One region of the Rhizobium sp. TRM96647 genome, then DNA from elsewhere that is predicted to be linked to it. Evidence: predicted binding sites of a transcription regulator. Region 1 holds the regulator's gene; the other holds the start of a gene.

The links. The regulator LexA, encoded in region 1, represses DNA repair genes until DNA is damaged. The targets are predictions, from matches to a motif close to TGTTCNNNNTGTGTTCNG.
Region 2: the regulator LexA is predicted to act here: its motif matches at 3,347-3,364, upstream of OCK02_RS10125 (YifB family Mg chelatase-like AAA ATPase).

The regions. Positions count from the first base shown of each region.
Region 1 covers NZ_JAOXHF010000007.1:298,785-303,946, forward strand. The annotation lists gene OCK02_RS15590 (ComEC/Rec2 family competence protein) at 222-2,792, shown strand; gene lexA (transcriptional repressor LexA) at 2,786-3,496, opposite strand; tRNA gene OCK02_RS15600 (tRNA-Ser) at 3,740-3,829, shown strand; gene OCK02_RS15605 (DUF992 domain-containing protein) at 3,990-4,523, opposite strand; gene OCK02_RS15610 (septal ring lytic transglycosylase RlpA family protein) at 5,040-5,162, shown strand, end outside.
Region 2 covers NZ_JAOXHF010000004.1:319,712-324,873, forward strand. The annotation lists gene cysK (cysteine synthase A) at 1-688, shown strand, start outside; gene OCK02_RS10120 (SRPBCC domain-containing protein) at 769-1,269, opposite strand; gene OCK02_RS10125 (YifB family Mg chelatase-like AAA ATPase) at 1,643-3,175, opposite strand; gene rpsT (30S ribosomal protein S20) at 3,812-4,078, shown strand; gene dnaA (chromosomal replication initiator protein DnaA) at 4,952-5,162, shown strand, end outside.

The sequences.
Region 1 (5,162 bases):
GCCAAGCAAGACGAAAGGCATGGTTGTGCAATGCAAAATCCGACATTCCGGATCGCAATATCTACTCTTCCGCGCCAGTTGCAAGCAACTTATGGGTGAGGCGGAATAATTATGGAGGGCGCATTCTTTCCGGAAACGACGGTCATGCGGGCACGGAATCGGGATTGCCTTGCAAAATCGTAAGTTGCAATATCGGGGTGTCTGCCGCCGGGATCGTTCATATGGGAAGGGGGACTGCCAGCGAGGTCGAGCACCGTGTCGCAGTGCCGGAGACAGCCTCCGTGGCGTCACCGGCTGCGACCACGTTTGCCAGGGCTTTTCCGACGCTTCCAAGGGGTGTTTTCCGGCGAACGCTGGCCCTGCGGCTGTCCCGGAACCTCACGCTCGCAAGCGCGTCTTTCGCGACGGCCTGGCAGAGCGAGCGCGACCACGGGACGCCGTTCCTGTTCGTGCCCGTCGTGCTCGGGGCAGGGGTCTGGGCATGGTACGCGCTTCCCCGCGACCTGCCGCCGCTGTTGCTCGCGGCCCTGCTCGCCGCGAGCGCGATCCTTGCCTTTTGGACCCGGCATCGCAGCGGTCTCCTTGCCGTGGCGGCGCGCACGGCCTTCCTGTTCGTCGCCGGGATGACGCTCGCGGCCGTCGAGACGGCGCGGTTGTCGACAGCGATCTTCGACCAGCCGGTGACGACGACGATCACCGGAAGGGTACTTTACGGCGAGGCCGACGAGCGCGGGCGGATGCGCTACCGCGTCGCCGTCCTTGCCACCCGCGAACCAGCCCTGCGCCGGCCGCCGGACGTGGTCAACCTCGTGGCGCGCAGCCCGCATGCGCCGATCGCGGTCGGAGGCGGGATTTCGGGCCGCGCCCGCCTCAGCCCGCCCTCGGGCGCAGCCCTGCCGGGATTGAACGACTTCGCCTTTGACGCCTACTTCGCCGGCACCGGCGCGATCGGCTACTTCTATGGCAAACCTGCCGCGGTCGTGCTGAGTGAGGCGGCCAGTGACGTCTCCTGGCTTGCGCATGCGCGCGAGACCGTCGCGGCGTGGCGCGGCGCGCTGACGGCACGGATCCGCGACCAGATCGGCGGCGACGCGGGTGCCATCGCGGCCGCCCTCGTCACGGCCGAGCAGCGGGGGATCAGCCCGGATACGGTCGAGGCGCTGCGCCGGGCAGGGCTCGCGCATGTGCTGGCGATCTCCGGCCTGAACATGGTGCTGGCCGCCGGCACGTTTCTCGTCGGTGCGCGGCTGGCCCTGTCGCTGCTGCCGGGGGCGGCGGAACGATACCCGATCAAGAAATTCGCAGCCGCCGGCGGGCTGGTGACCGTGACCCTCTACATCCTGATTTCCGGCGGCGCCGTGTCGGCGGTCCGCTCCTGGCTGATGATCGTCGTCATGCTTGTGGCCGTACTGGTCGACCGCACCGCCATCAGCCTGCGCAACATCGCCCTGTCGGCGATCGTCCTGCTGGCTGTCACGCCCTCTGCCGTTACCGGACCGGGCTTCCAGATGTCCTATGCGGCGACGCTCGGGCTGGTGGCCGGCTATGCGGCATGGCGGGACCGCGGTGTCTCCCGCACGGGGCCGTCCGCCGGCGGACTGCGGCTGATGCAGCACGCGTCCGGCTTTACGGCCGGGCTCCTCCTGTCGTCGGTCATCGGCGGGCTGGCAACGCTGGTCTATTCCCTCGGCCATTTCCACCGGATCCCGGCCTACGGCCTTGCCGGCAATCTCCTGGCCATGCCGGTCATCTCCTTTGTCGTCATGCCGATGGGGGTGATCGCCATGCTGCTGATGCCGCTGGGGCTCGAAGGGCTTGCGCTGACGATCATGTGCAAAGGCATCGAAGCCATGATCGTCATGGCGAACTGGGTCTCGGGATGGGGCGGCGAGATCGTCACCGGCCGCCTTTCGCCGCTTGCCTTCGCGCTTCTGGCTGCGGGCGGAGGGCTCGCCTGCCTGTTCAGGACGCGGCTCGCCGCGCTCGCCGTCCTGCCCCTTGCCGCCGGCGTCGCCGTGGCGGCCCTTGCGCCGGCACGGCCCGCACCGCAGTTGCTGGTCTCCGAAGACGGCGCGCTGGTGGCGCTCGTCGACGGTCGCACGGCCGCCACCAATCGCAGGCGGCCGCCCGGTTTTATCTACGACCAGTGGCGCTATGCCCTGCGCTTCGAGGACCATATGGCGCCGTTGATGCTGGGCGGCGGGGAGAGCGATCGGGGAAGCCCGGCGCGGTCAACGACCGAACGGCGAAGGGGCACGGCCGGGCGTGCGGGTGACGGACAAGCGGCCCCGTCGCATGCAGCGCTGCCCCGTCCGGTCTTATCTTCCGTCTCGCAGGGAACCGGGACGTATCATGTCAACACCGGCGCCGCGAAGGAAGCACTCGCCGCGGACTTCACCCTGGCCGCCCGGCAGAAGCGATTCGCCTGCCGCCGGCAGGCGTGGTGCGTCGGCGTCACCGCTGCGGACTGGCGGGTGGTCTGGCTGGAGGATCCGGCCCATCTGGGAGCCGCGTGCGACAGTGCCGATATCGTCGTCGCCCCCCGCCATCGCCGCGAGGGCGGCTGCGCCAGCGGAGCCCGGTTGATCAGTGCACACAGCCTTCGCCTCACCGGCGCCCTGGAGATGGCACCGGCAAACGATACCGTCGCGACAGGGCACGGCATCATCACAACGCAGGCGGTCGTCCAGCTTCATCGCCCCTGGAACCGGCATCGCCTCTACGACTGGCGCACAGACAGTTTCCGGGATGACCGCTTCCAGGATCCGGAAGACGATGCCGAAGCTCAATGATAGCGACGAATGAGCCCGACCAGCTTGCCCTGGATCTTGACGCGGTCGGGGCCGAAAATCCGGGTCTCGTAGGCCGGGTTGGCAGCCTCCAGCGCGATCGAGGCGCCCTTGCGGCGGAAGCGCTTCAGCGTTGCCTCCTCGTCGTCGACGAGGGCCACGACAATGTCGCCGGGGTTGGCCGTCCCGGCATTGCGGATGATCACCGTGTCGCCGTCGAGAATGCCCGCCTCGATCATCGAATCACCCCTGACCTCCAGCGCATAGTGCTCGCCGCCGCCCAGCATTTCCGCCGGCACGGAGATATCGTGGGTGTTGTTCTGGATGGCGGAAATCGGCACGCCGGCAGCGATCCGGCCCATCACCGGCACGGCGACCGAGCTCTCGGACGCCGGAGCCTGCGGCCGTTCCGGCGCAGGCTTTTCCTTGCCGAGGCTGCCCTCGATCACCGATGGCGAGAAGCCGCGCCGCGCCTTGAGGCTCGGCGAATAGGCCTCCGGCAGCTTGATGACCTCGAGCGCGCGGGCGCGATTGGGCAGCCTGCGGATGAAGCCGCGCTCCTCGAGCGCGGTGATGAGCCGATGGATGCCGGATTTCGACGCCAGGTCGAGCGCATCCTTCATCTCGTCGAATGACGGCGGTATCCCCGTTTCCTTCATCCGCTCGTGGATGAACAGAAGCAGTTCCTGTTGCTTGCGGGTCAGCATGGCTCGTCACCCAGAATCGTGAAACAAATACGGAACAAACACTATCTGTTCCATTTGTGTTCCGCAAGTGGCTAAAATTCCGTGAAGGTCGGCAATGAATGTGGGCTGCCAAGGGCACGGGTTGACCTGTGCCGGATGCGACTGAACACGTTGACGGCCTGCCATGAACGGCTATAAAGCGCCGTGCCCCGGCGCGGGTGCACAAGACGGCTGATGCAGCAGGATATGGTTGCGCAGCTTGTTGGAAGAGTGTCCGAGTGGTTTAAGGAACCGGTCTTGAAAACCGGCGTGCGGGAAACCGTACCGTGGGTTCGAATCCCACCTCTTCCGCCATCTGCCGCAAAATTCATTCCTTGTCTCCCGCTTGCTCTTCAGTCTTCATCTCGGAACGTCTGTGGCGCAAACGTCCGGGCTTCCCTGATGGCTGAATAGCGAGGCGCGAGGCGGAGGTAGACGCCCCGCCGGGATGGCAGGGCGCCCGGGAACATGGGTGTCAGTTGACCGAGTTCAGCGTCATCGACGTGCCGGTCGCTGCGATGTTGAGGCCGATCTGGCCGGTCAGGCTGACGGTCTGCAGGTGGATGGAGCCGGAGGTGCCGCCGACGAGGATGTTGGCGCCGACGCCGGCGCCGACGGTCGCTTCCGCCGTGGCGCCCTGGTAGACGCCGCCGAGCGAGCCCTGGTGGTAGCCGGCGGTCGGCGCGAGCACCGCCCAGACGAGGCGGCCCTGCGTGGTGAAGCCGAGGTCGACGCCGAGCTTGCGGATCTGGCCCTGGTAGTGATCGACCGGTTCGCTGCCCATCGTGGTGACGAAGGCGCAATCGACTTCCTTGGCGGAGCCGAGCACATAGCCGGCGCCGCCGCCGATCCGGCAGTCGAGATAGCCGATGCGGACGCCGTCGCGCGCCTCCGAGCGGGCGACCACAGGCGCTTCCGGTGCGGGCACCATGTCGGCGGCACGGGCGGCCGTCAGGCCGGACGCCGCGACTGCCGTGGTCATCACTGCAATGGCAAAGGTCTTTTTCATATGCTTTCTCCTGTTTCGGGCGCGCTCATCGACGCGCCCTCCTTCTCGTGGTCGCTCGGTTGGCCTTCAGGAACACCTGTCCGTTGCCGAGGTTCCACAATGACGAATCCGTCGGCCCATGGGTTCGGCCTTCAATGAGGCGATTCAACGGCATAGGCAGCTTGCCCTTCCGCCATCAACAATCCTCGGATCGTTGCCGGAAAACCAGATATCGGGTGGCAGCGGTGCGTCTATCCGCGGGACTTCGAAGTGGATCGTAAAGACCTTGCCGGCATGGTTCGGCCGGCCATGAAGTAGAAGGAAGGAGAGGTGGCAGGGCGCCCCTGAATTATCCCTTCATTAACCATGCGGAAGTTTAGTTCTTCTGTTGCGCCGTTTCCGCGCGGGGAGAACCGCATTTTCGCCATTTTGAGGTCATGATTAATATTATGTTTTGAACGGAGCGCTATCGAGGGGGCGATCGCAGGACAGACGATCGCGAACGGTGGCGTCAGGGACACGAGCGGCGTGGGACATATGAATTTCGGTTTCTTCTCGGCGGGCGCGCGCACTGCTTTCCGGCTCGTCGCCATTCCGGTCGTCTGCGCCGGCCTGGCGAGCTGCAACACAACGAGCGAGACGGCGAAGAAGGCGGGTCGG
Region 2 (5,162 bases), on a different contig from region 1:
CGCTGCCGCCAAGGGCTACAAGCTGATCCTGACCATGCCGGAAACCATGTCGATCGAGCGTCGCAAGATGCTGGCGCTGCTCGGTGCCGAACTCGTTCTGACCGAGGGTGCGAAGGGCATGAAGGGGGCGATCGCCAAGGCCGAGGAACTGGTCGCGACGCTGCCCGACGCTGTCATCCCGCAGCAGTTCGAAAATCCGGCCAACCCCGAGATCCACCGCAAGACGACGGCGGAAGAGATCTGGAACGACACCGACGGCCAGGTCGACATCCTCGTCTCCGGCATCGGCACGGGCGGCACGATCACCGGCGCCGGCCAGGTGCTGAAGGCGAAAAAGCCGGGCTTCAGGGTCGTCGCCGTCGAGCCGGCCGACAGCCCGGTGCTTTCTGGCGGCAATCCCGGGCCGCACAAGATCCAGGGGATCGGCGCCGGCTTCGCGCCCGCCGTCCTCGACACGAAGGTCTATGACGAAGTCGTCACCGTCAGCAACGACGAGGCCTTCGAGAACGCCCGGCTCGTGGCCCGGCTGGAAGGCGTGCCGGTCGGCATTTCCTCTGGTGCGGCCCTCGCCGCGGCGATCAAGGTGGGCAGCCGTCCGGAAAACGAAGGCAAGACCATCGTCGTCATCATTCCCTCCTTCGCCGAGCGCTATCTTTCCACGGCGCTGTTCGAAGGCCTGGGCGGCTGATCGTTCCGGCCCGACGGAGAAGGATGGGTGCCACGCCGGGCGGAGCTCCTGCCCCGGCGTAGCGCACAGGTCTGCGCGGATCACTCCGTGAAGCTTGCAAGGTTGTCGAGCGTCGATCGCAACCCGGTCTCGTGGTCGGCCTTGGAGATGCCGGCCGGGACGTTCGCGCAGGTGGCCGTCACTTTCGTCCCGGCTTGCACCGTTTCCAGTGCCTCCAGTGCCCCCAGTGCCTCCAGTGCCCAGGTGATGGTCATCTCGCCCGCGAAGGCGGGATCGTCGCTTTCGAAGCGCATCACTTGTACGACTTCCTCATCGGCGACAAGCCGCACGAAGCGGCCGCGGACGACGTCCTCATCGGCGGACGTCTTGCCGCTGCCACGGGCATCCCGATAGCTCAGGGTCACCGCATAGGCGCCGCCTTCCCAGGGCTCGAACGCAACGATGCGGGCATCCATGCCCTTCGGCGGGAGCCAGGACGCGACGGCGACCGGATCGAGCAGGGCGCGGTAGATCCGCTCCGGCGGTGCCAGGATCACCCTGGAAACGCTGTCGGTGCGGTACGGATGGGCTTTGCGGGGCATGGCGACCTTCCTGTGCAATGACATGAGCGCTCTTTTGTATAGGTTCGCTGCCATGATCGCACGGGGGCCACGCGAGGCCGGAGCGCCGGCGGACGCCTTCTGCAGCAGAGAGCAATATGGCCCCGCCATCCGATGTATCCGCCCCCTGCGGACTTGCCGGCGTATTCGATAGTGCGGCGGGCGACGAGGCCGGACCCTGGCAGCCTCCGGGCTATACGGCACATGGAAGCTCATTCATGGCTCTCCAGAGCAAGTCGATAGGCGTACGACCGATCGATCCGTGCGCCCGGCCGCCCGCATGACCGCGATTGTGGTGGATCAACCCCGCCGCCGGGCGGCGACTGCTGCGGGTGCGGCGGTCGATACGCCGACGTCAGGCCGCGGCAGCCAGCCGCTCGCCGGCGATGCGATAGGAGATCGCCTCGGCGAGATGGATGCGGCCGACGATGTCCTTCCCGTCCAGGTCGGCGAGCGTCCTTGCGACCTTGAGAACGCGGTGATAGCCGCGGGCGGAGAAGCGCATCTTCTCCGCCGCATCCCGAAGAAGCTGCAGGCCGCCCGGGTCCGGCTCGACGATGCGTTCGATCAGCGCCGTCGAGGCCCGGGCATTGGTGGCGATCTGCGGATGGCCGAGGGTTGCGAAGCGGTCGCGCTGGGCCGCGCGCGCCCGGGCAACCCGGCGGGCGATGACCGCGCTCGGCTCGGCCGGCATCGGCCGGATCAGGTCGGCCGCAGATACCGCCGGAACGTCGATGCGGATGTCGATGCGGTCCATCAGCGGGCCGGAGATGCGCGCCTGGTAGTCGGCCATGCAGCGGGGGCCGCGGGCGCAGGATTGCCCCGGCTCGCCCGCCATGCCGCAACGGCAGGGGTTCATGGCCGCGACCAGCTGGATCGCCGCCGGATAGCTGACCCGGTGGTTTGCACGCGCGATCACGCATTCGGCGGTTTCCAGCGGCTGGCGCAGCGCGTCCAGCACCTGCGGCGTGAATTCGGGAAACTCGTCCAGGAACAGCACGCCGTGATGGGCCAGCGACGCCTCGCCCGGCCGGGCGCGCAGGCCGCCGCCGATCAGCGCGGCCATGGTCGCCGAATGATGCGGGGCACGAAAGGGCCGGCGATCGGACAGGCGGCCGCCGGCAAGCTGGCCGGCGATCGAATGGATCATCGACACTTCCAGCAGTTCTGCGGGCGCCAGCGGCGGCAGGATGGAGGGAAGGCGCGCGGCCAGCATCGACTTGCCGGAACCCGGCGGCCCGACCATCAGGAGATTGTGGCCGCCGGCGGCTGCGACCTCCAGCGCCCGCTTGGCGCTTTCCTGCCCCTTGATGTCGGCGAGATCCGGCATGTCGGCCGGCGCCGTTCGGATCGCCGGCTCGGGCCGCGACAGCACCTGCGTGCCGCGAAAGTGGTTGGCGAGCGCGATCAGGCTGCGGGGCGCGACGATATCGAGTTCCGCCCCCGCCCAGGCGGCCTCCGCGCCGCTGTCGGCCGGGCAGATCAGGCCCTTGCCCAGCGCGTTGGCGCCGATCGCGGCCGGTAGCGCGCCGGCGATCGCGGCGATCGTGCCGTCGAGGTTGAGTTCGCCGATGACGACGTAGCCCTCCAGCGCATCGGCGGGAATGGCGCCGAGTGCCGCCATCAGGCCGAGCGCGATCGGCAGGTCGAAGTGGCTGCCCTCCTTGGGCAGGTCCGCCGGCGCGAGATTGACCGTCACCCGCTTGGCCGGCAGCGAAAGCCCGGACGCATGCAGGGCCGCCTGCACCCGTTCCCGGCTTTCGGCGACCGCCTTGTCCGGCAGGCCGACGATCTGCATGCCGATCTTCCCCGGCGCCACCATCACCTGGACGTCGACGGGAACGCCGTCGATGCCCTGAAACGCCACCGTGCTCACCCGTGCCACCATGACAAACCTCAAGATAGGCCGGCATCATGCCGATCGAAAACGGAAGGTAGGAGAAGTCCGCACCTTGCGGCCGCTGCGGCACGCGGGCCGGAATCTGTTGCGCCGCAAAGGTTGTTTTCAACTCCCCCTCAAGCCATGGTTGATATCCTTGCACGAGAAATGGAATATAACAAGAACAATTATCGAACAAAGACGCGGATTGTTCCCGCATGAGATGTGGTCGGTTGTAGAGGCGGAACAAACGCGGGCGGCGTGTTCGCCGCGGCCTGTGACTTTGGGCTTCCTGGCTGCGTGTGGGAGAGCCATCATCGGACCGTGTCTTGAAGGCAGTGGGAATGAACGGCGTTAGCGCGGGATGCGTGGACGGATGTGGCGGCAAGGCCTACCGGGCGTGTTCTCCCATGGCCGGGCGGCGCAAAAGCCCGTATTCTGAATCGGTCGGGCTGGAATTCCCTGCGGTATTTCTTCAATTTGCTCGTTGACGGGCCTGCCAATTCCCGCTATACGCCGGCCCACAGTTTGGAAAGCCAGTTCCAAGGTTTTCCGATAGTACTCCCGAATTGCTTGGATGACAGGTCGCAGTGACCCGGCACGGCGAAGGTGGAGTTCGCGTCCGGTTTCTGAAGAGAGGCATCCATGGCCAATACGACTTCGGCGAAAAAGGCGACCCGCAAGATCGCTCGCCGCACTGAGATCAACAAGGCTCGCCGTTCGCGCGTCCGCACCTTCGTCCGCAAGGTCGAGGAGGCGCTGGCCGCCGGTGACGCCGCTGCAGCAGCGGCTGCGCTGAAGGCCGCACAGCCGGAACTGATGCGCGCCGCGACAAAGGGCGTCGTCCACGCCAATACTGCGTCCCGCAAGGTTTCGCGACTCGCACATCGTGTAAAGGCGCTTTCTGCCTGATTTGCATCCGCAGCTATGCAATTTTGATGGAGCCCGGCGTTTTCGCCGGGCTTTTTCTTTGCCTTTTTGTCGCCGCTATGGTTAATGCGCAAGGCTGTCTCATGTCAGAGGCATGACAGAAAAAAGCAAGAAAATTCAGTCATTTATAAGAGGATGACCGCGAGGGGACTACCTGAGGTGGGGGCAATTGCGGCGGACTGAGAGTCAAGAGAATTATTATTTTTTTCGTTTCGCGCTCTCGTTGAGCAGGTCGGTGAAACAAAGCCATTGATTCATAATGGATTCTTCTGAAGGACCCGGTTTCCGAGACAAATTGCGTCAAAGGAGTCAACGGCTGCCCGTTAATTTTGCGGAAAATTCGGCATTGATCTTGCCGTTTGATCCTGCCTAAATGCCTTCCACAGGGGGCGCACACACAAGCGTATAGGAAACGCCAAACACCGCCGTGAATGGCTGGTGCCCGGATGTTTCAACCCTGTGCGGAGTGCATAGCTCCGGTTCATCGGACACCAGAAGCAGGAGACCGGCTGCCCGTTTAGGGTTTCGCCGGAGCGGTCGGGATTTGCCGTTGGTCTGCTTCGTCCCCGTGCTGCTGCGAGGACAGTGGCGGCGGGGTCGGTGGACGGGAGAAGTGAGAGAGTGACGGTCGCGCGATCTGTACGAGGATTTCGCGCTGCCGGATGGGCGGAAGACGGGTGGCTATTGGCCGGCCCGTTCAGGCCCGAGTTTGCTGGTCGCGTTCAGGAGTGGGGCGACGTGACCGGCGAAACCGAGTCCGCGCTGCCGATTGGCTCCGGTAGAGGCGGCTGAGGATGGACCACGCGGCGCCGGCATGACATGCCGGTGCGTCGACTGAACTTGAAAGGCGGCACAATGCAAGTAAATACGGCCACGTCTGTCAGTGCATATTCGAACGGGGACGACGCACTGAAGGCAATCGCAGACGGAAGCGGGAAGCCAGACGAAAAATCCGAAACGCGGCATGACGCTCTCTTCGAACGGGTCAGCGCGCGCCTCAAGGCGCAGGTAGGCCAGGACGTCTACGCCAGCTGGTTCGGCCGGCTGAAGCTCCATTCCCACTCCA